4 regions of the Shewanella sp. ECSMB14102 genome follow, and region 4 is predicted to be linked to each of the others. Evidence: predicted binding sites of a transcription regulator. Region 4 holds the regulator's gene; each other region holds the start of a gene.
What was found. The regulator FliA, encoded in region 4, starts transcription of late flagellar genes. The targets are predictions, from matches to a motif close to CTAAAGNTNNNNNNNNNNNNGCCGATA.

Region 1 (7,513 bases), on a different contig from region 4:
TGCAGATAAAGGATCACCCAAAACCCGGCGAGGTTCATCAGCAGGTGCCAGAAGTTAGTGTGTAGCAGATTGCCGCTGACAAGCCGCCAAAGCTCACCTTGTTCTATGGCGCTGCGGCGAAAGGCCAATAGCTCAGTGAGCGGCAGAAAATACAGCAGCAGCGCCAGGGCTGTTAACACAACACCTGAAAAATAAGCGGAGCTCGGCTTCACGCTGTCTTGGCCGCCAGTATTGCCTGGATGCTGTCCGGTGTTGCCAGATACTCATCCAGCCCTTTTTGGCGCAGTAAACAGGCGGGGCAGGTGCCACAGCCTTTGCCAAGAATGCCGTTATAGCAGGTAAGGGTTTCATCTCTTACCAGTGGCAGTTGCTGGTATTTATCTGCCAGTGCCCAGGTTTCGGCCTTGTTGAGCCACATGAGTGGCGTAACCAAACGCAGCTGTCTGTCCATGCCTTGTACCAGCGCAGATTCCATTGCCTTGATAAAGTCATTACGGCAGTCCGGGTAGCCGGAGAAGTCAGTCTCGCAGACGCCTGTGATGACGGCATCGGCGCCTATTTGATAGGCATAGATCCCCGCCAGGGTCAGAAACAGAATATTGCGTCCGGGAACAAAAGTATTGGGCAGACCATTGTCCATCAAGTCGTTTGATACCGGAATATTGTCGCGGGTCAGGGCCGAGATGGCCAACTCATTGAGCAGAGTGACATCCAGCACCTTGTGACTGGCACTGCCGAGCTTTTGTGCCAGTTGCTTGGCAACTTCAATCTCCTGGCTGTGGCGCTGGCCATAGTCGAAGGTGATGGCATGTACTTCATCATACTGGGCCAAGGCCTGAATAAGGCAGGTGGTGGAGTCCTGACCGCCGCTGAAAACGACTATCGCCTTGGAAATAGTTGGTTTAGTGCTTTGGGGCGGCTCTGTGGTTTGCGGTGCGTTTGATTCTGATGACATAAGCGATTGATTGGATGAAGACATAAGCGTCTATTCAAAGGGATGACTCAATCGCCACAGTTTACCCTAATTTGGCCGACTGTCAGCGCCGACTGGATAAAAAACGGAAAATTCGCTCATCCTTGCGCTTGGGGCTAAATTCCTCTATAAATGCCGCCCCGGCAAATATGAGGAACCCCGATGTACTACCCCGTCAACGAAGTCTTTGAAACCCTGCAGGGGGAAGGTGTATTTACCGGCGTTCCGGCCATTTTTGTGCGTTTGCAGGGTTGCCCTGTGGGGTGTCCTTGGTGTGATACCCGCCAGACCTGGGACAAGCTTGAGCACAATCAGGTGAAACCTGCCGATGTGATCCGCACCGATGGCAGTATCGGCCGCTGGGCCGAGCATGATGCCAAGTCGTTACTGGAGGCGTTTAAACTGCAGGGATTCAATGCCAGGCATATAGTGATCACAGGGGGTGAGCCTTGCCTCTATCCGCTCACTGAAATGACAGAAGCATTTAATGCCGCAGGCTTTCGCACTCAAATTGAAACCAGTGGCACCTTTGAGGTGAATTGCAGCGCAGATACCTGGGTCACAGTCTCGCCCAAGGTCGGTATGAAGGGGGGGATGCCGGTACTGCGTCAGGCGCTGGAGCGGGCAAATGAGATTAAGCATCCGGTGGCGACCGAGGCTCATATTGAGGAACTGGATCAACTGCTGCAGGGATTGGATCTCAAAGACAAGACTATCTGCCTGCAGCCCATCAGCCAGAAGAGCCGGGCGACGGCGCTGGCGATGAAAGTCTGTATCGAACGCAACTGGCGTTTGTCTATCCAGACTCACAAGTATCTGGATATCGATTAATCTGTAGTGGTAATTGACAAAAAGCCGCATTGATGCGGCTTTTTGTTATCTGAAGCGCGCTCTTAGCAGCAGAGTTCACCTGTGGTTTCAAACAGCTTCAGTTTGTTTTGATACTGGCTGATATCCCCTATGTTGGCGGCTATCCACGCGGGGTTGTAATAAGTGTCCAGATAGCGCTCACCGGGATCGCAGATCAGGGTCACTATTGAGCCCTGGCGATTGTCGCGTTTCATTTCGGCCGCCAGCATCAGGGCGCCATAGAGGTTGGTGCCGGTCGAGGCCCCGGTCTTGCGGCCGATGATCTGTTCCAGCCAATGGATTGTCGCCACTGAGGCGGCATCGGGGATCTTCAACATGGAGTCGACCACCCCAGGGATAAAGGAGGGCTCGACTCTGGGCCGGCCTATACCTTCAATCTTGCTGCCTTGCTCACAGGTGATGGCCGCATCTCTTTGTTGAAAATAGTCATAGAATACTGAGTTATCCGGGTCGACCACACACAGCTTGGTGCAAAGCCGTTGATAGCGGATATAACGGCCTATGGTGGCCGAAGTGCCGCCGGTACCCGGGCTCATCACAATCCACTCGGGAATAGGGAAGGGCTCGCGCTGCATCTGATCGAAAATGGCATTGGCAATGTTATTGTTGCCGCGCCAGTCGGTGGCTCGCTCGGCATAGGTGAACTGATCCATATAATGGCCATTCAGCTCCCGCGCCAGCCGTTCAGACTCGGCGTATATTTCGCTGGAGTGATTGACAAAGTGACAACGGCCACCATAAAACTCTATCTGCTGTATCTTCTTGCGGGCGGTGGACGCCGGCATAACGGCAATAAAGGGGAGTCCCAGCAGTCGGGCAAAGTAGGCCTCGGAGACAGCTGTACTGCCGGAGGAGGATTCAATGACAGGAGTATCCTGTTTGATCCAGCCGTTACACAGGGCGTACAGAAACAGTGATCTTGCCAAACGGTGTTTGAGGCTTCCGGTTGGATGGGTGCTTTCGTCTTTAAGATAGATATCCACTCCGGCTACCGCCGGCAATTCCAGTTTAATCAAATGTGTGTCGGCGCTGCGCTGAAAATCGGCTTCGATTTTGGCAATTGCTTCGTTTACCCAGAGATCGGCCATTGTTGTTGTTCTTTCTTATAACAGGATGGTCTTAATCATAACCAAAGGTAATGACAATGGATAGCGAAAACTCAGGTGCATTGAGGCACAGACACAGGCTAGGCTATTGATTATTGTGGAATTGGATAGTTTAGGCGCAGATAAAACGTTTGCGAGTTTTATTAAAGGATAAAAAAGAAATGGTGGAGGGAGAAGGATTCGAACCTTCGAAGGCGGAGCCGTCAGATTTACAGTCTGATCCCTTTGGCCACTCGGGAACCCCTCCACATATTTTTGGAGCCAGACATTGGAGTGAAAGATGGTGGAGGGAGAAGGATTCGAACCTTCGAAGGCGGAGCCGTCAGATTTACAGTCTGATCCCTTTGGCCACTCGGGAACCCCTCCACGATTTCACTTTCGTGTCTTTTTAAATTGTAGGCAAATGGTGGAGGGAGAAGGATTCGAACCTTCGAAGGCGGAGCCGTCAGATTTACAGTCTGATCCCTTTGGCCACTCGGGAACCCCTCCTCAATTGCGGCCGCCATAGTAGTCAGAAACCTTTTTCATGTAAAGCCCGATTTTAAAAAAAGGGCTAAAGTTCGTGGTCATTTGGTCGATTAACTAACAACGAGTTGTTTTGTTGGTGTTTTTTTATGCGTGCTGATGTTTCCTTAATCAATGAGCTGCAATTGGGCGAACGGTTGAATCTGGCTGTTGAGTCCCATCGCCGGGGTGAGTTTGCCCTGCTTTTGGCATTGCTGTCTCAAGATGTGCGCGATTGGCCTCAGTTTCACCTGCACGACGATATTGAACTGGACACTGTCCTGCGGCAGCAATTTGACTTGCCTGCGCCTCAAGCTTTGCTTGGCGACTTGAGTCAGGAGCCTTTGCCGGTAGATAACAGTTATCATTTTCTCAGTGACGGTGAACGTAGCTTTCAGTTGGCCCAGGCCTTGATGCCTGAACCTGTGGTTATTCGAGGGAAGAGAGACAGCGGGATGCAGGAAGCGCTGAATAATTGTGATTGGCACACAAGGCTGCGCACGGAAGGTGTCTTGAACCAACCCAAGGTGGCATTGATGGAGTTTGTTGATCAACTATCGGAACAACGTAAACTGGCCGGTCTATATCAAACGGCGTGAGGCTTGCCTCAGTCCAGGTGTCGTCCATGGTTTATACTGTTGCGTGACTCTCACTATCGGAGATAAGAGATGAAGAGTATTGAACAGGCTCAGGCCGCCAATGTGCAGGACACTTGTGCCGAATGTGGCAGCTATGTGGATATAGGAACAGTGGTCGAAGAAGGAGACACCTTGCTTTCGTTGACTTTTCAAGGTGAGTCGGCAATGGTTGATGCCGAGGCTCTCAAGCAATTGGCCACAGACCGCTTCGCCGATGTCAAGGTAGAACTCAGCAACTCAGAGCAGACTGTGACCCTGGCGCTGACTTTTTCCTGCAGTGCCGAGAAAATGATTTTTCAGTTGGAAAACGCTTTGGCATAAGCTGCGCTTTTAGCCAAATGGTCAGTAGTGTTCTGTTCGTAAACCAAAGCCACAAAGCAAGACATAACAAGGTAAATGTAACAAAGTATGAGTTGTCTTGCTGGGTATTATGTAAAAGTGTAATCTCGCGCAGAGATATGATGGCAGGCCCGCGCATTCGGCGCGGGTTTCTTTGAGCCCGAAAGGGAACCTGAGGATATGTGTGAAGCGACGTAGTTATCAGCGATTGCTGGAGTTGTTGACCAACTCGGTTGCCAAGCAACAGGGCGACTTCGCCAAGACGGCTGAACTGGCTACAGAACTCCTGTGTCAATATCTCGATGTGCAACATGCCAGTGTCTGGTCCTGGTCCAGGGATCAGCATGTACAGTTTGAAGTTGCCCGCTTTGGCTCGGGAAAGCCTCTTAAAACGCCGCGTCCATTACACCTCAATCAAATCCCATCTTATATCGACCAACTCAAGCAAAAACGCCATATTGACGCCAATGATGCGGTGGTTGATTGGCGCATGAGCGAACTTGCCGAGATCTATTTTAGCGTCAACGGTATTGCCAGTTCTCTGGATGTTGCTATCAGGATCAATGGTCATATTGAAGGGGTTTTGAGCCTGGAGCGAACCTCTACCGGGCATCACTGGAGTGATTTGGAAATCCATTTGGCATCGCAAGTGGCTGACCAGCTTGCGCTGACTCTGGCGACCCATGACGCCTACCGCAAAGACGAGTTGCTGACGCTGTTTCAGTCGGCGGCTGAACAATCGGCCCAGGTCAGTATGCTGATCAATTTGCACACAGAAGCGATTGAATACATCAACAGCGCCCATGAACAGATCACCGGCATCCCAAAAGAGAAAATGCTGGGTGCCAGTCTAAAGCAGTTGTCCTTCTTTAAGCAGCAACCCAAACAGGCTGAAATGACCCTGGCCAAGGTGTTGCGTGGCGAAGTAGCGACGGGTGAAGTGATGCTTAATCGGGAGTCTGGCCAGGAATACTGGCTCAGATACCATGCCAGTCAATTTATTACCCAGCGTGGTAATCACTATGTGTTGGTATCCTGCGAAGATTGTACCGAGCAGCATAACTATCAGGCCGAACTTGAGCGCTTGGCTTGGCGTTGCAGCCTGACCGGGCTATACAACCGTACCCATTTTAATCGTTTACTCGATAGAACCTTTAGCGGGCAGTTGCTGCTGATCGATTTGATTGGTTTTAAACGCTTCAATGATACCTATGGACATGAACAGGGCGACGCCCTGTTGATTGAAGTCGCCCGTCGTCTGAAACATTTTGCTTCTCTTTATCCCGACTGCAGTATTGCCAGAGTAGGCAGCGATGAATTTGCATTGTTGCTTGATGATAGCGGCGATCTCGATATCGATGCCTGCTGTCATCGCCTCTATCAACAACTGCGAAATCCTATCAATATCGGCCGTGAGCAAGTGGATCCCAAGCCGGCACTGGCTGCGGTAGACATTGCCGAAGTCGCCGAGTTGGTCGCGCCGCTGACTTGCGCCGATATTGCGCTGCAATACGCCAAAAAGAAGCAGGGCACGGCCATTCAGTTTTTCAACAGTGCACTGCTCAAGGCGTTCAAGGATGATGCCCAGATAGAAAGAGATCTGCACGCTGCCATTCGGGGTAGGCAGTTTGAACTTTATTATCAACCGCTTAAAGATCTGCAAAGCTGCAGTTACATAGGCGCGGAAGCGCTGATCCGCTGGCATCATCCCAAGCGGGGAGTACTTTATCCCGGCGCCTTTATCGATATTGCCGAACAGTCGGGGCTCATCAATGCCATAGGCACCTGGGTACTGGAGGCTGCCTGTCGCCAGCTTAATTTGTGGCAGCACCACAATATCAATATTGCCATGCATGTGAACGTGTCGGCGCGGCAGTTTTTCGGTAGTAATCTTTATGAACAGGTTTGGCAGTTGCTCAACCGTTACCGCTTGAAACCCGGCACTCTTATTTTGGAGATCACCGAAACCGAATTGATGGAGGATATACGTTATGCCACCAATTTATGCCAGGAACTGGCTGACTTGGGGGTAGGGCTTGCCATTGATGATTTCGGTACGGGTTACAGTTCAATGCGCTATTTGAAACAGTTTCCCATCAGTAAGCTCAAGATCGACAGATCCTTTATCTCTGATCTCAGCATTAGCCGCGAGAGCCGCGAAATCGTCAGTGCGATTATCGCCATGGCCAAGGCGTTGAATATTTCCCTGACAGCAGAAGGGGTTGAAACCGCTGAACAGGAAAGCTTCCTTACTTCATGCATGTGTCATCAGGCCCAGGGGTTCCTGTACAGCCCGGCGCTCAGAGAGGCCGAATTCAATGCTTTTCTGCAACAGAGTCAACCTGCATTGCTGCATTGATCAGCTAGTTTAAGTTTTTTAGGTTCCACACTTAAATCCGGCCTAAGTTAAATCCAGCCTAAGTTAAATTCGTTTCAGGCAGCAGTGTTTGAACTTGTTGCCGCTATTGCAAATGCAAGTGTCGTTGCGCTTGGGATAGCTGACCGCAAACTGCTTGCCCTCGGTGTAAAACCAGCGGCCGCCCTCAAATATAAATTCAGATTCTTCAAAAATAGCGTCCAACTGGCCATTGGCCAGATACCAGGCCTTGAAAGTGACTCTGGCCTTGGTTTGTCCAGCTGTCAAAGGCTCCCGCGCGACAATTTGCAGGCCCAACCACTGGGTCTTTGGCATCTGGGCCAGGGTTTGTGCGCTCAGTCCCTGGCGATAATCCCGGTGATGGGTATCGATAAGATAATCAAACTCTGCTTTAACAAAGGCGGCATAGCGGGAGCGCATCAATTGCTCTGGATTGGCGGCGCTGTGTTGTTTGGTGTGAAGCGGCTGACAACATTCACTATAAGGGAGCTTGGAGTTGCAGGGGCAAAGGAGGTTCGCTGTCATCGAGGTTTTCAGTTTCAATTTGGGGCCGGTTAAACGGCTTGGGTTTGCATTGCCGGAGATCATAGCGCTTTGAGGCCTGGCTTGCATTGAAACAATCAATTTATTCGGGTGAATTTCGCAGTTTTCCGCAAGTGTAGGCAGGAACGGAGTCACTTTATTCGAAGGATAAGTAAACAGATTT
Region 2 (7,513 bases), on a different contig from region 4:
GGTGCAAGTTCAGCATTGATTCAGTCTTGCTGCCGCATACTCGAAAGTCCAAAGTCGCGTCAGCCATGGGGGCAGCACAGATGGAAAACATTGTATTGCAGGTCAATATTGAAGGAATGCAGGACAAAGTCCGTACAGATTGGAATTGTCTGGCGGATGAGCTTAAGGCCCGAGGTATGGATGATGTTGCCCTCAATCAATTACATACCGAGTTACGTGCCGGGCTGAGAGTATCCACCCGCGGCCTGACTCTGTCTATGGTATCTGCAGAACCCTTTAATGAGGCGTTGGAAGGAATTATCAGTGAGTCAAGAAAGCAGGCTCAGTCGCAAGGGGAAGTGCGTAGCTGAGCCTGAGTTGATGCTATTTCTTGGTTTGGTTGCGGTCGGCTTGCCAGCCGTCGCACAGTAGGTTGAAACTATTTTTCGCTTCATTTAGCGGTGTCAGTTCAGTTATTTTACCGCCGCGATAACAGAGCATCTCTCCCTCAATCTCAATTAAACGGCTGCAATTCTTGCAGCTGAGCGATGCAGTTTTGCTCGTTTCCGGCTTGGGGACCTGACTGACAAATGTCATTTTCACTTCAAAATCCTCTGGAAGTGGCAAGTCTTGATTAGGCGCAAGATCTTACCACTTTTGTGATGCAACGCACAATCTAACCATTATTACGCTTCGCTGACAGTGACAATACCTCATTGATCGAAGTGAGCGTAGTATTTATCCAAAGATACCGACAGGCCACTTTGGGTAACGATTCTGACGTGGCGTGGTTTGAGTTGTCTTGGGTCAGTAACCCCGCAGGAGTGGGCCAGCATCCCCAGATCATGGTGCAATGCCTTGTTGTAGTTGGCGACTCGGGTGGATTTATCCCTGGGATCCAATCCTTGTTGCAGTTTCTTGTTATGGGTGGTTATCCCGGTGGGGCAGGTATCCTTGTTGCACTGCAGCGCTTGAATACATCCCAGCGCGAACATATTCCCTCTCGCTGAGGCGGTGAAATCCGCCCCCAGCGCCAGCGCCCAGGCGACTCTGGAGGGCGTGATAAGTTTGCCTGAGGCTATCACCTTGATCCTTTGCTTCAGTCCATGCCGCCGCAGTTGATCGACCAACAGTGGCAAGCTCTCTTTCAGCGGTAGGCCAACATAGTCCATCAAGGTTTGCGGCGCTGCGCCCGTTCCGCCATCGGCGCTGTCGAGGGTGAAGAAATCGGGAGCCGAGTCATGACCGCGTTGGTTAATCTCTTCCAGAAAATCTTCCAACCAGTGAGTATCACCCAAGACCGCTTTGATCCCTGTGGGTTTGCCTGTCACCTGTCTGACTCTGGCTATCATGTCGAGAATATCGCCGACATGATGAAACTCGATATGGCCGTTGGGACTGATGGAATCCTCTCCTGCTGGGATCCCTCTAATCGCGGCTATCTCTTCGGTTACCTTTACCCCGGGAAGAATTCCCCCCTTGCCTGGCTTGGCTCCCTGACTGAGTTTGATTTCGAACATTTTCACCTGAGAGTGAGCGGCCACTTCCCTGAGCTTGTCATCATCCAGGTGCCCTTCAGCGTTGCGAACGCCATATTTGGCAGTGCCTATCTGGAATACCAGATCGCAGTTTCCCTTGAGGTGGTGGGCGCTGAGGCCGCCTTCGCCAGTGTTGAGCCAGCATCCTGCCTGGGCTGCCCCATGGGAAAGGGCGGTAACAGCTGGGCGAGAAAGAGCGCCGAAACTCATGGCGGAAATATGGCAAATGGCGCTGGTGGCAAAGGGATGTTCGCAGTCAGGGCCAATAATCACAGGTGTTGGCGGTACAACGTCTTGATCCAGTGTGGGGAAGGCGGTGTTCATAAACAGTATGCTGCCGTTGGCTTCCAGTGGCCTGGTGGAGCCGAAGGCTATGGTGCGGTCGACATTTTTCGCCGCTCGGTAGACCCAACTACGCTCGGCACGATTGAAGGGGAGTTCTTCCCGATCGAGAGCGAAAAAGTACTGGCGGAAGAATTCGCCCATTTTCTCGAAGAAATATCGGAATCGTCCGACAACAGGGTAGTTATGCCGCACCGCCTGCTTGGTTTGCATCACATCGGCGATATACATATAAGTGATTACCAAGAGTCCTAAGCCGACGACTATCAAAAACAGGCCGGAAAAGAGTTCCAGGCCCCACATAAACCAGTTTTGCTCGCGCATCTTCTATCCTTATTGACTGCCAAAGTGGCTGGTTACCAGGCCCGTGGGCCCCTGTTCTGCCAAGGTGAGAATAAAAAGTTGATCGTATTGCTGCTCATCCAAACTAACAAGGGGGCCACCGAGTGCCTTGATGATGGCCGGAATCGTATTGCTATGGCCGGCGATCAGCACATTGCCTTGGCTGGCTTTGACCGCATCAGCTATGGCATTGATGTGAACCTCCAAGCCGCCTTTGGCTGGAAACACCTCAATCCTGAGTTGTTTGGCTGTTGCAATTGGTCCCAGGGTTTCCTGAGTTCGGCGAAACTCACTCGACATCAGCCTTTGCAGTTGGGTGTCCTGTAGTGCCGCTGCCAGAGCCTCGGCTCGCGCCTTACCGGCGGCTGTCAGCCCGGGATCGCTTCCCTGAGCTTTTTCCGCGTGCCTAACCAGGAATATGGTTTGATTAGTGTTGGCGGCCTGGGACGGCAAACCAAAAAGCACTGAAAGACAAAGCAGTAGAAAAATTCTTACCATTTTTATTTTCTATCAAATACTTAAATAACATGTGGGATCATAGCCCGAGTATCGGCCTGGGTAAACAATCACTAAACTAATTGCTGAATTGGTCGATAATTAACCTGGGACACGCTTTTCATACGAGGAAACCAAGATGGAAATCCGCAATCATGGCGCTCAGGTCTCTGAGGTGGCCAAGGATAAGACCCAACAACTGGATGGTAATCATGGCAAGGCGGTATCTGAAGTCGCCAGTAGCAAGAGCATCCGCCATGTCAGTCAGCAGTTGATGAATAACGCTATTCTGGCGGCGCAGGAGGAGGTAAGTCTCAATAGTGGCAACGAACCCATGAGTCTCTTGTATCGCGCCGCGATTGAGGCCATCAATGAAGAACTGGCACCCTACATGGGTGAAAATGCCCTGCAGCAGGTGCAGGAGCAGCAGATAGATACTTCTCCCGAGGCCACGGCCGACAGAATTGTTAGCTTTGCGACTCAGTTCTTCAGTGTCTACCAGCAGCAAAATTCCAGCATGGACTTTGACAGTCAGCTGTCCGGTTTTATGGACGTTATCGGCGGCGCCATAGATCAGGGCTTTAAAGAGGCGACGGATATCCTCTCCGGGCTCAAGGTGCTGGAAGGCGAAATCAAGACTGGGGTGGATGAAACTTACGCTCTGGTACAGCAAGGGTTGCAGGCATTCAGAGATAGCTTTAGCACAGAGCAGGAATAATCGAGATCATGCGAAATCTTACCTGCAGATAACCCCCTCACTATGAGGGGTTTTTGTTGGTTGAATATGGGGTTATGCTGCAATAATCGTCTTGTGTTACCTAAGGAGAAGCTATGTGGACTGAAGGTCGGGTCATTGAGCGTATCGATTGGAACAGCAAGTTATTCAGCCTGAGGATTGCCGCCGAGATAGCACCGTTTATTGCCGGCCAGTTTATCAAGCTCAGTCAGCTGCGGGATGATAAACGTATCGCCCGGGCCTATTCGCTGGTGAATGCCCCTGGGACTGACTATCTTGAAATACTGGCGGTGGCGGTAGATCAAGGCCAGTTGTCACCGGATCTGCAATCTTTGCAGCCGGGTGACAGTATTAGCGTGACAGACAAAGCCACCGGCTTTATGACTTTGGATGAGATCCCAAAAGGAGAATTACAGGGGCGTCACCTGTGGTTTTTGGCAACAGGTACGGCTGTGGGGCCGTTTCTTTCCATGTTGGATACTCCTGAGCCTTGGCAGCGGTTTGATAAGGTGGTTCTGGTTTACGGGGTAAGAGAAGCGCAGGATCTTGCCTATCTCGATAAGATCCGCGGCTATCAACAGGCCTATCCCGAGCAATTTGTGTTTGTGCCCTGTGTCACTCGTGAAGATTTTGATGGTGCGCTGCGTTGTCGCATCCCGGATGGCCTGCAAAGTGGTGAGATAGAGGCCAAGGTCGGGCTGAACATAAGTGCAAAGGACTCGCAATTGATGCTTTGTGGTAATCCCGGGATGATCCAGGGGGCTACGGCGGCACTTATCGATAAAGGCTTGGCCAAAAACCTGCGCCGGGCCCCAGGACAGATAACAGTCGAAAAATACTGGTAACAGGAGAGTCTGGATGCAGCTCTATTACTCTACAGCTTCGCCTTATGCCCGCGTGGTCAGGGTCATTGCCCGCGAGCTGGGTTTGGCGTTGGATGAAAAGCTGGTCAATCCTTTCGATAACAGTGACGAGTTACTGTCGGTTAACCCTTTGGGGAAAATTCCCTGTCTGCTTTTGGATGATGGCGCCGCACTGTTCGACAGCGAAGTCATAGCTCGCTTTCTGGACGACAAATTCGGCCAGAATTGTTTCTTTGGACCACCCGGAAACTGGGCTTATGAGTGCCAGTTCTCGCTGCTCAAAGGCGCGCTGGATAGCGCCGTTGGCTTAAGGCAGGAACAGATGCGTGAAGAGGAGGGGGTTCGTTCATCTTTCTGGAGCGGCCGTTTCGAGCAGGCCCTGCTCAGAGCCTTAATGGAGGTGGAGCGTCAGGGAATTATTGCGAGCGGCCCACTCGATGCCAGACAGGTACTGCTGTTGGTGCTACTCGAATACCTTGATTTTCGTCATCCGGATCTCGACTGGCGTAAAGTGGCACCGGCCTTGGCATACTGGCTGGAATCGGCATCAATCAGGCAGAGTTTCCGAGATACTCGTCCTGGGTGATTTCTCGGTGATTTGCGGTTTGGCCAAGTCCGAGTAACGCCTGCCCTTGGGGTGGGTTCTACGATTGGTTTCACCGAAGACGCCATAGAGGTCACGGCTCATGCCATAGTCCAGTCGCCGATCGCTGAAGGGAACTCTTCTGTCTTCATGATGTTGATACTTGCAGTCGCATTGGCTGCAGTCACATTCCGCCAAGGGGAGCCGGGGCGCCTCCTTTGACAGAAAACGCTTGCCTTCAAGCGCTCTTATCGCTTGGCAGGCATTTGGCGCCAACACTATGGAGACACAGTGATATTGTTTCTCTTTGGGGGCAGAGGGTCTGTCCTGACGACGCTTTTCAGGTCTTAACCTGTGACGGAACAGAAACAAGATCAGTAGCAAAGACACCACAGCCAGCAGGATTTCCAAAATATCCAAGATACTTCCTCTCTCCATGTATAAGTTTTAAGGTTCAGTTTAGTTTAGTTTGCGACAATTTGGCCGATTCCAATCGCTTTGCTCCCAGCCACTGCCATTCTGTCTGTTTTCATCTGTATTCCCCTTGTCAGAATTTTTGCATTAGGCTGAAAATAAAGTTGATTAGAAATAGTTCTCATTAAATTACTCATCCAACATGAGGTACTGAATAATATGAGCTACAAGACAGGTCTGATACTTGGCAGTGCGTTGGCCGCATCCAGCTTGATGTTGCCGGTGGTTGCCGCCGATGAGGTGACGGTTTATTCCTATCGTCAGGAGTTTTTGGTCAAGCCCATTCTGGATGACTTCAGTCAGGCTACCGGGGTGAAGGTTAATTTTGTGTTTGCCAAAGATGGCATTGCCGATAGATTGGCCCGTGAAGGACGCTTATCACCGGCGGATCTGGTGCTGACGTCTGACTTTTCCCGCTTGCAGGAATTGGTGGACAAGCAGTTGGTCAAACAGGTGGAAAGTGACACACTCAAGCAGAATATTCCGGCCCAATACCGGGATCCCGAAGGAAACTGGTACGCCCTGACTATGAGGGTGCGTAATCTCTATTCCAGCAAGGAGCGCCTCGGGCCGCTGACAATCAACTATGAAGACCTGGCCGATGCCCGTTACAAGGGTAAGGTGTGTATGCGTAGTGGCAAGCATCCCTACAACATAGCGCTGGTAGCCTCTATGATAGCCCACCACGGTGAAGCCGATGCCAAGAGTTGGCTTCAGGGACTGAAGAGTAACTTGGCCCGGAAGCCTCAGGGTAACGATAGGGCGCAGGTGCAGGCGGTAAAAGAAGGTTTGTGTGATATCGCCATCGGCAACAGTTATTACTACGGCAAGATGCTGCAAGATCCCAAACAGCGGCCATGGGCCGAAGCGGCGGTGATCAACTTCCCGAATCAGGAAAATCGTGGTGCCCATATCAATGTCTCGGGTATGGCGCTGGCCAAGCATGCGCCTAACTCGGCCGATGCTCTCAAACTGATGGAGTATCTGTCTTCGGATGCCGCCCAGCAGAGCTATGCCGAGGTCAATATGGAATATCCGGTCAAGGCTGATGTACCTGTCTCAGAGTTGGTGGCATCTTGGGGAGACTTTAAAGCCGATGATTTGCCTGTCTACAAGTTGGCAGAGCATCATCAGGCGGCGCTGAGACTGCTCGATGAGGTTAAGTTTGATCTCTGAGCTTGAAGGCGTTTCTGCAAAGGCTATGGGGGAATAGCTGTGATCCTGACCTTCTCCAGAGGCTGGTCGTGGGCGGGGTTTATCGTCTGCGGCCTAATGGTGGCGCCGTTGCTGGCGCTGGTCATGCAGGCGTTCGAACCGGGTGAAACCCGCTTTGGGCAGATGTTTGCCACTGTGTTGCCGTCATACATAGCCAATACTTTCTGGCTGATGTTGGGAGTGAGTGTCGGCAGTCTGCTTTTGGCGGTGCCTGCTGCCTGGCTGGTGGCGCGCTGTGAATTTCGCGGCAGGCGCCTGTTCCAGTGGGCTCTGTTGTTGCCGCTGGCCATGCCGGCCTATATTGTCGCTTATGTGTATACCGATTTACTGGATTATGCCGGGCCTGTGCAGCGGTTTTTACGCGCAAGCTTTGGCTGGCAATCGGTAACCGACTACTGGTTTCCCGATATTCGAACTCTGGGCGGCGCCACTGTGATGTTGTCGCTGGTGCTCTTCCCTTACGTTTACCTCTTGGGGCGCACCGCGTTTCTGGAGCAATCCTTAAGTTTGCAGCATGCGGCCAAGGTAATGGGCTGCTCGCCATGGCAGAGTTTCTGGCGTTTGTCGCTGCCAATGGCGCGCCCGGCGCTGGCGGCCGGTGTCGCCCTGGTGGCCATGGAAACCATGGCTGACTTGGCGACGGTCAATTATTTTGCGGTATCCACCCTGACCACGGCTGTCTACGATACCTGGCGAGCCTATGGTGACTTGGCGGCCGCCGCCAAAATTTCGCTATTGATGTTGCTTGGTGTTTTTACTCTGTTTGCGCTGGAGCGTATGGCGAGGCGTAAACAACAATTATTTCAAAAGCAGCTGTTGCTTGAGGCGCCGGAGCCTTACCGGCTTAAAGGTTGGCGTGAGTGGTTGGCGCTCGGCTACTGCTCGCTGTTGCTGCTGCTGGCCTTTGTTTTGCCATTTGTCATTCTCGGCAGTTACGCCTTGGATT
Region 3 (7,513 bases), on a different contig from region 4:
TTTTTGTTCTCTGGAGCACGCCGGGTTACCGGAGTAAAAGAGACCTTTGGTGAACTGCTGCGGTAAATGGGGGAAGTGCTAGTCTCAGTGTTCGTTGTGCATTTTGCCAACTGCTTAGTCTGAGGCTGAGAGACTATTGTCGGATAGTCACGGGCTGGCTCGGCAAAAATGGCAAAAATAAAGAAAACAGGATGAATTCAATGGAGTTGGAGATCCCGGAGCAGGACAAGCTGGCCTTCGGCCAGTATTACGGGAAAAAGATTGCCCCCAAGTGTCGGCGTTATGAGTCGGTACGAGAGGCCGCCGCTGCCAGGTATAAAGAGCGTAGAAAGATAGTTGCGCCTCTCACCTTTATCGGCATTCCGGCATTTTTGCTGTTTTTTGCCATGAGTTTCTATGGCGCTTTCATGCTGGATTTTAAAGATGGGGTGTTTTTCATTGGTTTTGGCGGCGCCTTGGTATCCCTGGGATTGGTGGTGTTGGCCAATATCTGGGCAGGCAGTGAGATAGGTGAACTGCGTACCCAGATAGTCGAGGAGATCTATCCTTTACTGCTGGGTTATTTCGGTAAAAGCTTTGCGTTCAATCCTCCGGGATTGCCTGAACTGGAAAGCTATAAAGACTATGGTCTCTTTCCCGACTATGACAAAGGTTATTTTCAAAACTCAGTCAGAGGCAAGTATCTTAATGTGCCTTTTCTGCTTAGGGAACTGACGTTACTCGAACGCACAGGCAAGAACGATAATGGTCCCCAATATAAGACGCTGTTCGATGGCATAGTGATAGAGTTCGAGCTGCCGAAGAGATTTTCCGCCACCATCCAGGTGCGCCGCGATAAAGGTTTTATGGCCAATGGCTTGGCGCAGTTTAGAAGCAAACTCACGCGGGTAAAGCTGGAAGACCCGGACTTTGAGGGTAGATTTGAAGTTTACAGTGACGATCAGCTCGAAGCCAGATATGTGCTTAATACAGTGACCATGGAACGTTTGTTGTCACTATCAGGATTTTATCAAGGTGAGCTGGAAGCCTGTTTTAAACAGGGGCGATTGTTTGTCAAAATAGCCTGTCAGCATAGCTATTTTGAGCCGCAACTTGATCTACTCAAGCCGCTGGATCTCAGCGCAGACATAGAACAAGTGTTTAAAGAGATCCATGAAGTGTTCGATTTGATTAAGGCTCTTAAACTCGACAGTCGCACTGGGCTTTAAATATGAGGCTCAAGACCTTGGTTTTGAGCCGGGCTGTCTTTGTTTTCTGGTCACTGGTCGGTGGTTGCTGATGCACCCTCAAGCCAAACGCTCAAATAGTTTGGCTTGAGGCCAGGAAATCCCAGAGTTTTAGTCGGCTTATATGTCTGAGCCGGTTTAGATATCCCCTTGCGGGGTGTCGGTTTCGGCGGTGGCAGGCAAAGGCCAGCCGCCAAGAGCTTTCCAGCGGTTCACTATGTAGCAGAACAGCTCGGCGGTGCGCTCTGTATCATAAAGCGCCGAATGGGCTTCTTTGTTGTCAAAGGGGATCCCGGCCAAGCTGCAGGCCTTGGCCAGTACTGTGTGTCCTATGGCCAATCCGGCCAGCGTGGCGGTGTCAAAAGTAGCAAAGGGATGAAACGGCGAGCGCTTGATATCATTGCGCTCGATTGCTTTGCTGACAAAGCCGTGATCGAAGGCGGCATTATGAGCCACTATGATAGATCTGTGGCAGTCGGCTGCTTTCTGCGCTTTTTTCACCGCCTTGAATATCTCCAGAAAAGCTTCTTTCTCGCTGACAGCGCCCCTGAGGGGGTTGTTGGGATCTATGCCGTTGAATGCCAGCGCCTCCGGCTCGAGGTTGGCGCCTTCAAAAGGTTCGATATGGTAGTGCAGGGTTCTGTCTATTCCCAGATTGCCCTCGGCATCCATCTTCAGCAGACTGACGGCAATCTCCAGCAGCGCGTCTGTCTGCGCATTGAAGCCAGCGGTCTCCACGTCGATCACCACAGGGAAATAGCCCCTGAATCTGTGCTTGAGTTGGTTGGCTAGGCTTGGCTGAGTCATGCATTTCCCCTGGAAAATAACGAAGCGGCTATTATGCTAAAACATCAACAGGGTGTCATGTTCGATTGTTGTTTTTATAGGCTAAAGGAATGAATTTCTTTGCCGATAGAGACAACATGGTGTGTGAAAAGAGAGATTTCTATGTGGCGTAAACTGTTTCTGCTGTCGACTCTTTGTCTGCCGTGGTCGGCGATGGCGGATCTCAGGCACTATGTGGCGTCACTCGACGACTCTCATTGGCGTGTGGCGCAAAACACCCCCATAGGTTGCAGCCTCGAGCACGATATTCCCTCCTACGGCAAAGCTGTGTTTTCCAGTCATGCGGGTAAAGAGCTGAATCTGCAGTTTACTCTGGACATGTGGCAAAAGCCTGATGCAGTGACTCATGCTCGCTTGATGAGCAAAGCGCCAGCCTGGCGTCCCGGGGTGACATCAAAGGCGATTACCGAGTTGAGCTACCAGAAATACTTCAATGGCGAAGTGCCGAAACAGGCCGCCTGGTCCATGCTGACTGAGCTGGATCGCGGCATGGAACCCACTTTCTACTACAGCGATTGGTACAACCAAAGCCACACGGTGGCGGTCGGCCTTTCCGCGGCCAACTTTGCCCAGAAATACCGCGAGTTCAAGCAGTGTCTGGCCAATCTACTGCCTTACAGTTTCGATGATATCGCCTTTACCGTGCTTACCTATGAGATGGGCGGTACTGAGTTGACCCGTTATTCCAAGGCGCAGCTGGCGCGGGTGCAGGAGTATCTGGCCTATGATCCTGAAGTGGAGCTGGTGCTGATTGATGCCTATACCGATAGTTATGGCGGCCGCAGCATTAACCAGAAGGTTTCACAACAGAGAGCTGATTCCGTTAAAGATTTTTTTGTCGCACGGGGTATCCCGGGAGACAGGATCCATACTGAAGGACACGGCGAACGGCGGCATGTGGCATCCAATGATTCCAGTGATGAACGGGTCCGTAACCGTCGGGTAGTCATCCGGATAAGCAAACCGCTCAAGTAGGGCCAAGAACTGACCTAAGAGAAGGTGCGAATAAGACCTCGAGGCCTTCTCTTTTTTAGAAAGCGGTATAATTGAGTGAGTTTATTTCGGCAAGCATTTTACTCTATATTCGTCAGCGCAACTTTTTGTTGCGACCGGACATGTTATTCCTGGCCAAGTATGGCATCTAAAAACGAAAATGCCGTTCATTGAAAGTGAACGGCATTTTGTTTGGAGTTCTGCTTAATTCGTTTAAGCCTTATCGCGATGGCAGAAATAGTCTACTGCGCGTTTTACCAGTTCAATACCTGTCTGCTCGCATGGCGGCAGCTCGGCATCGCTCTGTTTCAGCGGTGTGACTCTATCACCCCATTTCAGCAGCAAGGCCGCGCTGGTGAGGCCAGCGCCGAAGGCACAGGACAGAATGTGTTGTCCTGGCTTGATCATGCCTTTTTCCAACGCATCACAGATAGCGATGGGAATGGTCGCGGCCGAGGTGTTGCCATAGTTGGCTATATTGACGAAGGCCTTCTCTTTGGGGATCTTCATTCTGTGTACCAGAGTGTCGATGATCCTCTCGTTAGCCTGATGGGGGATTACCCAATCGACTTGTTCTTTATCCAAGCCACATTTATCCAATACTTGGGCGCTGAGTTTACCCATACCGTTGATGGCACGTTTGAAAATCTCCTGGCCGTCGAACTGAATGTAGAAGTCCAGCGACTCGGCGACAAATCTATCCATACCCGTCCCGAAACTGGCCTTCAAAATATCGCGGCCACCTGGGTCATTGTTGAGCTCATAGCCCAGTACGCCACATGGGCTGTCTGTTGCTTCCAGCACCACAGCACCGGCACCATCACCGAACAGTACTGCGGTCTCTCTTCTTGACCAGTCGAGATAGAAGCTGAGACGCTCGGCGCCGATAACCAGGACTTTCTTGCATTGACCACTCTTTATCTGGGCGGTGGCCAGGCCTACGCCATAGAGAAAGCCACTGCAGGCGGCGTTGATGTCAAAGGCGGCACAGGTTGCGCCTACATTGGCCTGCACGGTCGAGGCTATGTTGGGGATCAGGGTGTCCGGGCTGGCGGTGGCCAGGATAATCATGTCCAGTTCGCTACCTTCTATGCCGGCGGCGGCCAGTGCATGCTGGGCAGCGACTGTGGCCAATTCAGAAGTGTTGACGTGGCTTATATGACGCTGGCTAATCCCTGTTCTGGGTTTAATCCATTCATCGGAAGTATCGATAAAGGTGGCCAGATCATGATTGGTCAGTACGGCAGGGGGAACGCACTTTCCCCAGCCGGTAATAGTGGCGTACTGCATTGAATTTACTCTCAAAATAAAAAGACAGAAGCCAGATCTGTCTTTTGGACAACTAAAGCGCTATTGCTTGGAAAGGGTCGTGATTTTTCAGCTCACCTGTTGGGCTACCAATTCGCGAATGGCATTGGCAGCGTGCAGTATGTGGGCCCTCAACAGGACCACGGCCTCATCTATTTTCTTTTGCCGACATAATTGCAGTAGATCCCTGTGATCCTGTTCGGCTCGGGGGATCCCGCCTGTCAGCAACAACTGTAAGCGGATATAGCGATCACAGTTGGTGTTCAGACCATGTACGACTTCCATGGTATGGGGACGGTTGGCGGCGCGGTACAAACTTGTGTGGAACTCTGTGTTGAGTTCGCTCCAACTGCCCACGGCATCATCCTGTTTAAAGGCGGATTCCAGTTTGTCCAGTACGGCTTCGGCCTGACGCAGATCTTCATCCTGCAGGTTTGGAATGGCTTTGGCAAGGAGATCAGTTTCAATCAGTGCTCTGAGTTCAAATAACTCGCTGACTTGTTCAACCGATAGTTCGGTAGCCGTGGCGCCTTTATGGGCTTCAAACTTGACCAACCCCTCGGCTTCCAGTTGCAAAAGGGCTTCCCTGACCGGAATCCGGCTGACATTCATCTCTTCTGCCAGGGCGCTTTGACGCAACGGTTCACCGGCTGCGATTTCCCCTGAAAGAATTTTTTCCCGCAACACTTCGACCACAACCTGAGTGCGCGTTTTATGAACGATGGGGGTAGTTCGACTCATAGATCCCGTCTTTGTATACGTTATTCGGTTTTGATCCGATTAAGACTACAGCGAATATTCAGATAAATAAAGGGAAACCACTAGGGCTTCCTGTTTCTGCATCGATCAAGATGATGGTGGATTTCGAGCAGAGCAGTGCTCAGTTGGCGATATCATGGCAGCTGTGTCGGATTGGCAGGTTTGAGCTCCTGAATTGATAAAAACTGCATATAAAAACGGCGCCGAAGCGCCGTTTTGGCCGATAAGGCAATGAGGCTTAATCCCCGAGGCCGTGTACCTTGTCGACACCGTTATTACGTCCCTCGGCATGACAGATGGCGCAGCTTTCGCTGCCGCTCAGATATACAGGTCCACCACTGGCATCCTTTTGGAAAACGCCACCGAAGGCTTCGGCATGGCTGGCCCAATCGTCCACCTGGACATGGCAACCACCACAGGCTGCAACTGTGGGAGAATACTCGGCTATTTGGCCTTTCTCGGTGGCGCCGGGAGTGGCGACCAACACGGAGGCGCTCTGGCTCAGTCCATCCAATGTAAGTTGACCCTTGCTATGGCAGGCGCGGCAATCATTGGCTGGCTTGGGATAAGTGGCTGTTTCTCGATCGCCACCCATACCGGCCACAGTACGGGTACCACTGTGCAGCGAATGCACCATTTCCCTGTAATTCAGGCTGTTATTCAGGGTACGGACAGCTTTTATCTGCTCCATGCCCGGAGTGTGTTTCAGCCCGGCATTTAAGTACATATTGGTGTCATTGTTGTGGCAGTCGTTGCAGCTCTTGTCGGTCAGCGCCGTGGCACCTTGAGGCGCATGACAACTGCCGCAACTGTCATTACCTGGCTGGAAATGACTGGCCAGAGTATGAGCACTGACAACCCGCTGCTGCATATCGTTGTCATGACAGCGCTGGCAAGCGGTTTCATCGGCAATGGCTTTGCTGCTCGCCGGGGCGCCGATGAGCGACAAGGGGTTAGCGGCAATCACTTCGATTCGGGTAGAGCTGGTATCGCAAGCCACCGCAAAACCTGTATTGGGATCGGCACAGACAACCAGTTTTGCCCGAACTTGAGTCTTGTCCGGCTCACCGAAATCCGCTATCTGAAGCGGGCCTATGGCGGCGTTGAGACTGTGCCCCTGCATGGCCAGGGTGACGTCATCCCCAGGGTTGGTCAAGTTCCAAATCTTGCGCTGACCATTGTTGAGCGGACGATTAAGCGGCTCAGGATCGCCACTGACGGTCAGCCACAAAGACTCAATGGCCGGATCGTCTGCAGGCAGGCGGCCTTGACTGCGAAAATCCAGGCTGATACTCAGCTTGTCGCCATTGATAACGGCGGAGGAAAGCGCAAAGGCGTACTCCTGTTTGATGAGTTTGCTTGTCCTGCCAAGGCTCAGGTGGATTTTACCTGCGCCCTCAGGATTACTGGCGTCCGGATGGCAACCGGAGCAGCTCTGTTGCCACCCTCTGGGGAAGAGTTCTCTATCGTGGAATAACGCACTGGCACTGCCATTCCAGTCATCCGGGGCATCTTTACTGTGACAGCTCAGGCAACTGTTACTGCCGGGAATAAAGTATTGACTGGCCTGCGGCGCCGCATCAGGAATATGGCAGCTTTTACAGTCGTTGATATCACCGGGATAGTGTAATTGGCTGTAGTCATATTCATGGCCCCGATAGCCAACGACCTTATAGTCGCCCTGGTGAATTTTGTGTGTCAGGGTCGCCATATCAAGCGCTGAGCCGGTTTCAGGGTCGCCCGAATAACTGGTGTGGCACATGACACAGCCTTCAAAGGCAAAACGCTTACTGCCGTGCATTAACAAACGCGCCTCACTGTTATCCCTGTCACTGCCGTGGCAGCGATAACATGCCTGCTGCTGATCCATCAGTACCCGGCTGTCTTCGGCTGCGGCGGCTTGGCCGGTTGCCGGAATAAAGTCATAGACACTGTTGATAAGCATACTGCTCGGTGAACTGTCGGCAGCGGGTTTGAGTTCCAGATAGACCCTGTGAGTCTTATCACTCTCATACTGGGTATCGAGCCCTTCAAAGCTTGGGTATTGATTGAGTGCCTTGCTGAATTGATAACGGTAACGCCCCTGGCCCAGGCTCTGTAGGCAGTCGAGTTTGCAGTCACTCTCAATCCCGGCTTGCCACTGCGCTGCGGCCTGTGCTGTTGCCCCTGTCCCCGGCTCAACCAGTTTATTGATATAGCTTATCCATTGGGGGGCGCGGCTTATTGCATAGCGTCCCTCTGCCGGCTTTGAATCGCCGTACATGGGCTGGGCGCTGCCCAACTTGGCTATGCCCATGGCCAAGGCTGAAACCTGTTCCAGTTGTTCCAGTCCTGTCACGGCAACACCGTTGGAGTCGCTTAAGAAAAAGTCGACCGAAACC
Region 4 (7,513 bases):
AGGGTCACAATGGTGGTGATGCCGCCGGTAAAGTGATTGAAGCCTTCGGCTCGGTGGTGATCGGCGGTAACTATGCCGTGGGTCTGGTGGTGTTCCTCATTCTGATTATCATCAACTTTGCCGTGGTGACCAAAGGTGCAGGGCGTATCTCTGAGGTAAGTGCTCGCTTTACCTTGGACGCCATGCCGGGTAAACAGATGGCGATTGATGCTGACCTCAATGCCGGGATCCTTAACCAGGAACAGGCCAGGGTGCGCCGCGAAGAGGTGACCCGCGAGGCTGACTTTTACGGCTCTATGGATGGTGCTTCCAAGTTTGTGAAAGGGGACGCGATTGCCGGTATTTTGATCTTGGTGATCAACATTCTGGGTGGTTTCATCATAGGTATAGTCCAGCACGGGCTGAGTTTTTCCCAAGCGGTAGAGATTTACACCCTGCTGACCATAGGTGACGGCCTGGTAGCGCAGATCCCAGGGCTGCTGTTGTCGATTGCTGCGGCGCTGATGGTGACCCGCCAGAATGAGTCCGGCGATATGGGGCAGCAGGTCGTACAGCAGATGTTCGACAATCCCAAATCTTTAATGATCGCTTCGGCCGTGCTCTTTGTGATGGGAATAGTACCCGGCATGCCACATCTGGCATTTTTAACCTTTGCAGTACTGACCTCAGTGGGCGCTTTCTTCATCTATAAGCGCAATGAAAAGAACAAACAACAGGCGCTGGAGCTGGCCAAGAAAGGGCCGACCGAGAAAAGCCTTAGCGAACCCAAAGAGCTTAGCTGGGATGATGTGCGTCATGTTGACACCATAGGTTTGGAGGTAGGTTATCGCCTTATTCCTTTGGTGGATAAAGGTCAGGGCGGCGAGCTTCTTGGCCGTATCAAAGGGGTTCGCAAGAAGCTGTCCCAGGAGCTGGGATTCCTGGTGCCGGCGGTGCATATCCGCGACAATTTGGACCTTTCCCCCAATGCCTATCGTATCTCCTTGATGGGGGTGGCAAGTGGTGAAGCCGAAGTGCGTCACGATTGCGAATTGGCAATCAACCCGGGCCAGGTATTTGGTAAGCTTGATGGCATAGAAACCAAAGATCCCGCCTTTGGCCTGGATGCGGTTTGGATTGCACCCGAGCTCAGAGAGCACGCCCAAACACTGGGGTACACGGTTGTGGATGCCGCAACGGTAGTCGCTACCCATCTCAGCCAACTTTTGACCAACAACGCTTCCAAACTGCTGGGCTACGAAGAAGTGCAACAGTTGCTGGATATGCTGGCCAAGCATTCGCCCAAATTGGTCGATGGTTTTATTCCCGATGTGATGACCTTGGGTAATGTGGTTAAAGTGATGCAAAACTTGCTTAATGAAGGGGTGTCGATTCGGGATCTGCGTACCATAGTGCAAACTTTGCTTGAGTATGGGCCCAAGAGTAATGATACCGAGGTGTTGACCGCCGCAGTGCGTATTGCCCTCAAGCGTATGATAGTGCAGGAGATAGCCGGTCCTGAGCCGGAAATCCCCGTCATAACTTTGGCGCCAGAATTGGAACAGATGTTGCATCAGTCAATGCAGGCGACAGGGGGCGAAGGTCCGAATATCGAGCCGGGACTGGCAGAGCGTATGCAACAGTCACTGGCAGGCGCAGCCCAGAAGCAGGAAATGGTCGGTCAGCCCGCCATATTGCTGACATCCGGCATGCTGCGTTCAACCCTGTCTCGTTTTGTTAAGCACACTATTCCCAATCTGCGGGTGATCTCTTATCAGGAGATCCCAGACGAGAAACAGATACGTATAGTGGCAGCCGTTGGCCAACAGGGGTAACCGAGAGTGAAGATTAAACGTTTTTTTGCCAAAGATATGCGCGCAGCCCTGGCTCAGGTGAAAGAGACTCTGGGCGCAGATGCCGTGATCATGTCCAATAAAAAGGTTACCGGCGGCATTGAAATAGTGGCAGCGGTTGATTATGACGACCCCAAGCCAGCAGCGGCACCAACTGCATCGCCTTTTATGGAATTGGGGGAGGATAAAGTCTCCCTCGGCGCTGGGCATGTACAGGCTAACAGAAAAGCCAAACCAGAGCCTGTGGCCGACTCATTGCAGGCTTTACTTGAGCGGCAACAGAGCCGTTTGAATGAACAGCTTGGGCAGCAAAGTAACGTCAAGGAACTGGAGATGCCGGCTTGGGCCCAAGGGCTTACTGAAGAGCATAAACCAGCCCCACAGCTGCGGGAAAAAACACCTGAGCGGGCAAGTAAGGGCAATAGCGCCAAGCAACAACAAGAGATGGAGGCCATGCGTGAAGAGCTGGCTTCTCTGCGCGGCTTGTTGACTCATCAGCTGTCCAGTTTGATGGCGGATCAGCGTAGCCGCACCGATCCTGTCGGCGCCATGCTGGAACGTAAATTACTGGAAGCCGAATTCTCCCCTGAAGTTGCCGAGCGTCTGGCATCGCTGAGTCAGCACTATCAAAGTGCTGAGCTTGGGCATGCCTTGCCGCAAAGTCTGGCAAACCTGCTTGATAATCAGGGTGATGATTTAATGCGTCAGGGCGGTATTGTTGCGCTGGTCGGCCCTACAGGAGTCGGTAAAACCACGACATTGGCTAAATTGGCGGCCCGTTTTATTGCCCATCATGGCCCGGATTCCGTATTGTTGGTTACCATGGACCATTATCGCATCGGAGCCTTTGAGCAATTGGCAACTTATGGCAAAATAATGGGATGTCCGGTGAAGCAGGCTCATGACCTCAATGAGTTGGAGCAGATACTGTATCAGTTCCGCAGCCGGAAGCTGGTTTTGATAGATACCGCTGGTATGGGGCAAAGGGATATGCGCTTGTACCAACAACTGGATAACCTTGCCGCCAATACCCGTTTGCCTATTCGTAGCTATCTGGTGCTCTCGGCGACCGGCCAACGTCGGGTGCTTGAAGAGGCGGTAAGTCATTTCCAGCGAATTGATCTCGCAGGGGCGGTTTTAACTAAACTTGATGAGTCCGTCTCTTTGGGTGCCGCGTTGAGCGTGTTGATCCAAAGTGGATTATCATTAAGTTATATTACTGATGGTCAAAGGGTTCCTGAGGATATGCAGGTCGCTGATACCCTGACCTTGGCCAAGCAGGCATTGGCCATATTGAACAAGACTGAAGCAAGTCATTTTAATAATAAAGCCAGGTCAGAAGAGATGACCTATGCATTTGAGTAAAGCTATGACCCGGGACCAAGCGAGCGGTTTACGAATGATGAATCAACCAAATAACGAAAAAGTAAAAGTAATTGCCGTGACCGGAGGCAAGGGGGGCGTGGGTAAAACCAGTGTCTCCATCAACACTGCGGTTGCTCTGGCAGAAAAAGGCAAACGTGTCCTGGTTTTGGATGCTGACTTAGGGTTGGCTAATGTGGATGTGATGCTCGGCCTACGCGCCGAACGCAATTTGTCCCATGTGCTATCGGGAGAGTCGGAGCTTGATGATATTATCGTTCGAGGTCCAAAAGGAATAGGTATTATTCCTGCCACCTCGGGGACTCAGGCCATGGTCGAACTGACTGCGGCTCAGCACGCCGGGCTTATCCGCGCCTTTAGTGAAATGAAAACCCAGTTTGATATTTTGGTAGTCGATACGGCTGCCGGGATCTCGGATATGGTACTCAGCTTCTCCCGTGCATCACAGGATGTACTTGTGGTTGTCTGTGATGAACCCACCTCTATTACCGATGCTTATGCGCTGATTAAGATCCTCAGTCGTGAGCATGGTGTGTTCCGCTTCAAAATTGTCGCAAATATGGTACGGAGTTTGCGGGAAGGGATGGAGTTATTTGCTAAGCTCAGTAAAGTAACTGACAGATTTTTGGATGTGGCACTTGAACTTGTGGCAACCATTCCGTTTGATGAGAACCTACGCAAGTCGGTGCGGAAACAGAAATTGATAGTGGAAGCCTATCCCAAGTCTCCGGCCAGTATTGCTTATCATGGACTGGCAAACAAGATTATGAGCTGGCCGATACCTCAGCAACCTGGGGGGCATCTCGAGTTTTTTGTTGAGCGCTTGGTTCAAAGGACAGATTACCGAGAGGATGGTACGAGTGAATAAAGCGGCTGCATACGCAGGTTTAAACGATAAGACACAGATCGTTGAGCATTATGCACCGCTGGTAAAACGAATAGCCCATCATCTGCTTGCCCGTCTGCCTGCATCGGTTCAACTCGATGACCTGCTGCAGGCCGGCATGATGGGATTGCTGGAAGCTTCATCCAAGTTTGATGGCAGCAAAGGCGCCAAGTTTGAGACCTTTGCCGGGATCCGCATTCGTGGCGCCATGATAGATGAGATACGCCGTGGCGACTGGGTTCCACGCTCGGTTCATCGCAATAACCGGCGAGTCGCTCAGGTGATGGATGAGCTCGAACAGGAGTTGGGGCGGGATGCCCGTGATAGTGAAATTGCCGAGCGATTGGAGATGTCGTTGGATGAATACCATCATATTCTCAATGATGTTTCCACCGGTAAAATCATAGGAATAGAAGATTTGGGGGTAGCGCCCGATGTGTTGATGTCGGAAGATATGCCGGCAGATGACACTTTTGAGGGCCTGGCTCAAAGCCAATTCCAATCAGCCTTAACCGATGCCATTAAGCGCTTGCCAGAGCGCGATGCCTTGGTTTTGTCGCTGTATTATGACGAAGCACTGAATTTAAAAGAGATTGGTGTCATTCTTGAGGTAAGTGAGTCCCGGGTGAGCCAGATCCATAGTCAGGCCATGCTGAGGCTGAAAGCCAAACTCAAGCACTGGACACAAGCGTAATTAATGATTGAGCAACTTATAAGTATGTCAGCTCACCGGAGGAAACCTTGGACAAGAATATGAAGATTCTCATCGTTGACGACTTTTCAACGATGAGACGGATCATTAAGAACTTGTTGCGAGACCTGGGGTTCAATAACACCCAGGAAGCAGACGATGGTTCAACAGCTCTGCCTATGCTGCAAAAGGGCGACTTTGACTTCGTCGTGACCGACTGGAACATGCCTGGGATGCAGGGAATCGACCTGCTCAAGGCGATTCGTGCCGACGAGCATCTCAAACATATCCCTGTGTTAATGGTAACTGCCGAAGCCAAACGTGAACAGATTATTGCGGCGGCTCAGGCCGGCGTGAATGGTTATGTTGTTAAGCCTTTTACCGCGGCTACGTTGAAAGAGAAATTGGATAAGATTTTCGAACGGCTCGGTTGAGTGGGGTGATGCAATGAAAGCAGAGACATCCGGGCTGGTGACTTTGGAGCAGGCACAGGAATTGGTTGCCCTGCTCAGTCAGGGAGAGCAGGATAAGGCCGACGAATTGCTGCGGGAACTGGCGGCTCCCCTGCAAAGGGATCTGTTCGAAGAAGTCGGTAAGCTGACCCGCCAGTTGCACAACGCCTTAGTGGATTTTCAGGTAGATAGCCGCCTTATTGAGCTTGCCAACACTGATATCCCCGATGCCAAAGAACGCCTTACCTATGTCATTGATATGACAGAGCAAGCAGCCAACAAAACTATGGACGCAGTCGAAGAATGCTTGCCTTTGTCGGATGCTCTGAGTACCAATCTGCAAAATGTCAAACCCGCCTGGGATAAGCTGATGCGCCGTGATTTGGCCTTGCATGAGTTCAAGGGCCTGTGTCATGACGTACAACACTTTATGCAACAGAGTGAAGCCGATGCTTGTCGGCTGCGGGAATTACTGAATCAGATACTGATGGCTCAGGATTTTCAGGATTTGACCGGACAGATGATCCGTCGGGTCATAGAGCTGGTGCGGGAAGTGGAAAACAGCTTGGTTTCTTTGCTGACAGTGTTCGGTGAGCAGCCGCTGGATGATCTCTGCGGTGCTGAGGATAAGAGCATAGAGGCAGAAGGCCCCATACTGAACGCAGAGCAACGCGAAGACGTGGTGAATGGTCAGGATGAAGTCGATGATCTGCTCTCAAGTCTGGGTTTCTAATTAGGAGTCAATTTAATGGCCTTTGATGTTGATGAAGAGATACTCCAGGATTTTTTGATTGAAGCTGGCGAGATCCTTGAGCTGTTGCAAGAGCAGTTGGTATCTCTGGAAAATAATCCGGAAGATACAGATTTGCTGAACGCCATCTTCAGGGGATTTCACACGGTCAAAGGCGGTGCAGGATTCCTCGGGTTAGGGCCCATGGTGGATGTCTGTCACGAGGCAGAAAACACCTTCGATTTATTGCGTACCGGTAAGCGCAGTGTCAACTCCGAGTTGATGGATATTATACTGCAAGCGTTGGACACGATTAACACCATGTTCAACCAAACCCAATCCGGCCAGGAGCAGGAAGCTGCAGATGAAGTGTTATTGGCAAAACTCAAGCTGCTTAGCTCAGGTGCGCCTTTACCTTCAGAACAGGCTCAGGCTGAAACGCCTGCCGCAGTAGAAACCGGCGATGAGAGTGTTGATGAGTTGTTTGATGGCATGCTTGATAGTGCCGCGGTGGAGCTGTTTGAGGAGCCAACTTCACAGACTCCCGAGACATCGACTAGTATAGATGAAATTGATGAAGCCGAGTTTGAAGCCTTGCTGGATGCCTTGCATGGTTCAGGCAAGGGGCCTTCTGTCGGCAGTGCTCCGGCTTTGGGTAGTGACGCCCTCAAGTCCAGCGACAGCGCTCCTGTAAGTTCCTCTTCAGATGACATCACAGACGATGAATTTGAGCGACTGCTCGATGAATTGCATGGTAAGGGGCAGTTTGCCGCGGCGCCTGCAGCCAACAGTGCTGTTGTTGAGGAAGCCGCATCTGCCAGTGTCGATGCCGATGAAATCTCCGATGATGAGTTTGAAAAGCTCCTCGATGAGTTACATGGCAAAGGCGCCGGTCCAGGGGCTAAAGCCAGTGGTTCAGCGCCTGCTGTATCCCAACCCTCGGCATCTCAAGCTGCCGCGTCCCAAGCGCCGGCAACGAATGCAGCGGCGGTACAAAAGGCCGCTGCTGCAACTAGCAAAGTCGAGGCGCCTAAAGCCGCCGCCAAGCCTCAGGCCAAGTCTCCTGCAGTTGCTAAAGACGCTACACCTGCCAAGGCTGCGGCCAGCGTGCCGCAGGGGGAAACGACAGTTCGGGTTGATACGGCTCGCCTGGATGAGATCATGAATATGGTCGGTGAGCTGGTATTGGTGCGTAACCGTTTGGTCAGCCTCGGGATATCCCGTGAAGACGAGGAGATGTCCAAGGCGCTGGCTAACCTGGATCTGGTGACTTCCGATTTGCAGGGGGCAGTGATGAAGACCCGGATGCAGCCGATTAAGAAGGTATTCGGTCGTTTCCCCAGGGTGGTTCGTGACTTGGCCCGCAGCCTCAATAAAGAGATAGATCTGCGGATGATAGGTGAAGACACGGATCTGGATAAGAACCTGGTCGAAGCCCTTGCCGATCCTCTGGTGCACCTGGTGCGTAACTCTGTGGATCATGGTATTGAAATGCCTGATGTGCGTGAGGCCAATGGTAAGCCAAGAACCGGGGTGATT

Region 1: a site for FliA is predicted at 3,503-3,529, ahead of RC73_RS07120 (VC2046/SO_2500 family protein). Genes of this name have one in related genera too.
Region 2: a site for FliA is predicted at 2,771-2,797, ahead of RC73_RS18375 (DUF5610 domain-containing protein). Genes of this name have one in related genera too.
Region 3: a site for FliA is predicted at 2,115-2,141, ahead of RC73_RS16150 (flagellar protein MotY). Genes of this name have one in related genera too.

The regions. Positions count from the first base shown of each region.
Region 1 is NZ_JWGX01000016.1:95,295-102,807, forward strand. Features, by position in the region: gene rrtA (rhombosortase) at 1-179, opposite strand, end outside; gene queC (7-cyano-7-deazaguanine synthase QueC) at 209-955, opposite strand; gene queE (7-carboxy-7-deazaguanine synthase QueE) at 1,136-1,804, shown strand; gene RC73_RS07100 (PLP-dependent cysteine synthase family protein) at 1,867-2,931, opposite strand; tRNA gene RC73_RS07105 (tRNA-Tyr) at 3,112-3,196, opposite strand; tRNA gene RC73_RS07110 (tRNA-Tyr) at 3,231-3,315, opposite strand; tRNA gene RC73_RS07115 (tRNA-Tyr) at 3,354-3,438, opposite strand; gene RC73_RS07120 (VC2046/SO_2500 family protein) at 3,564-4,052, shown strand; gene RC73_RS07125 (DUF406 family protein) at 4,122-4,412, shown strand; gene RC73_RS07130 (putative bifunctional diguanylate cyclase/phosphodiesterase) at 4,615-6,789, shown strand; gene RC73_RS07135 (YchJ family protein) at 6,853-7,332, opposite strand.
Region 2 is NZ_JWGX01000067.1:4,758-12,270, reverse strand. Features, by position in the region: gene RC73_RS18400 (ABCB family ABC transporter ATP-binding protein/permease) at 1-19, shown strand, start outside; gene RC73_RS18395 (hypothetical protein) at 81-350, shown strand; gene RC73_RS18390 (hypothetical protein) at 364-576, opposite strand; gene RC73_RS18385 (FMN-binding glutamate synthase family protein) at 693-2,183, opposite strand; gene RC73_RS18380 (phosphoglycerate mutase family protein) at 2,193-2,699, opposite strand; gene RC73_RS18375 (DUF5610 domain-containing protein) at 2,836-3,414, shown strand; gene RC73_RS18370 (ferredoxin--NADP reductase) at 3,528-4,277, shown strand; gene RC73_RS18365 (glutathione S-transferase N-terminal domain-containing protein) at 4,291-4,881, shown strand; gene RC73_RS18360 (hypothetical protein) at 4,843-5,298, opposite strand; gene RC73_RS18355 (Fe(3+) ABC transporter substrate-binding protein) at 5,566-6,528, shown strand; gene RC73_RS18350 (ABC transporter permease) at 6,568-7,513, shown strand, end outside.
Region 3 is NZ_JWGX01000052.1:41,552-49,064, forward strand. Features, by position in the region: gene RC73_RS16140 (DUF3137 domain-containing protein) at 192-1,208, shown strand; gene rnt (ribonuclease T) at 1,365-2,033, opposite strand; gene RC73_RS16150 (flagellar protein MotY) at 2,175-3,047, shown strand; gene RC73_RS16155 (ketoacyl-ACP synthase III) at 3,279-4,355, opposite strand; gene RC73_RS16160 (GntR family transcriptional regulator) at 4,443-5,114, opposite strand; gene RC73_RS16170 (OmcA/MtrC family decaheme c-type cytochrome) at 5,371-7,513, opposite strand, start outside.
Region 4 is NZ_JWGX01000053.1:20,740-28,252, forward strand. Features, by position in the region: gene flhA (flagellar biosynthesis protein FlhA) at 1-1,814, shown strand, start outside; gene flhF (flagellar biosynthesis protein FlhF) at 1,821-3,197, shown strand; gene RC73_RS16315 (MinD/ParA family protein) at 3,202-4,083, shown strand; gene RC73_RS16320 (RNA polymerase sigma factor FliA) at 4,076-4,795, shown strand; gene cheY (chemotaxis response regulator CheY) at 4,843-5,226, shown strand; gene RC73_RS16330 (protein phosphatase CheZ) at 5,240-5,977, shown strand; gene RC73_RS16335 (chemotaxis protein CheA) at 5,993-7,513, shown strand, end outside.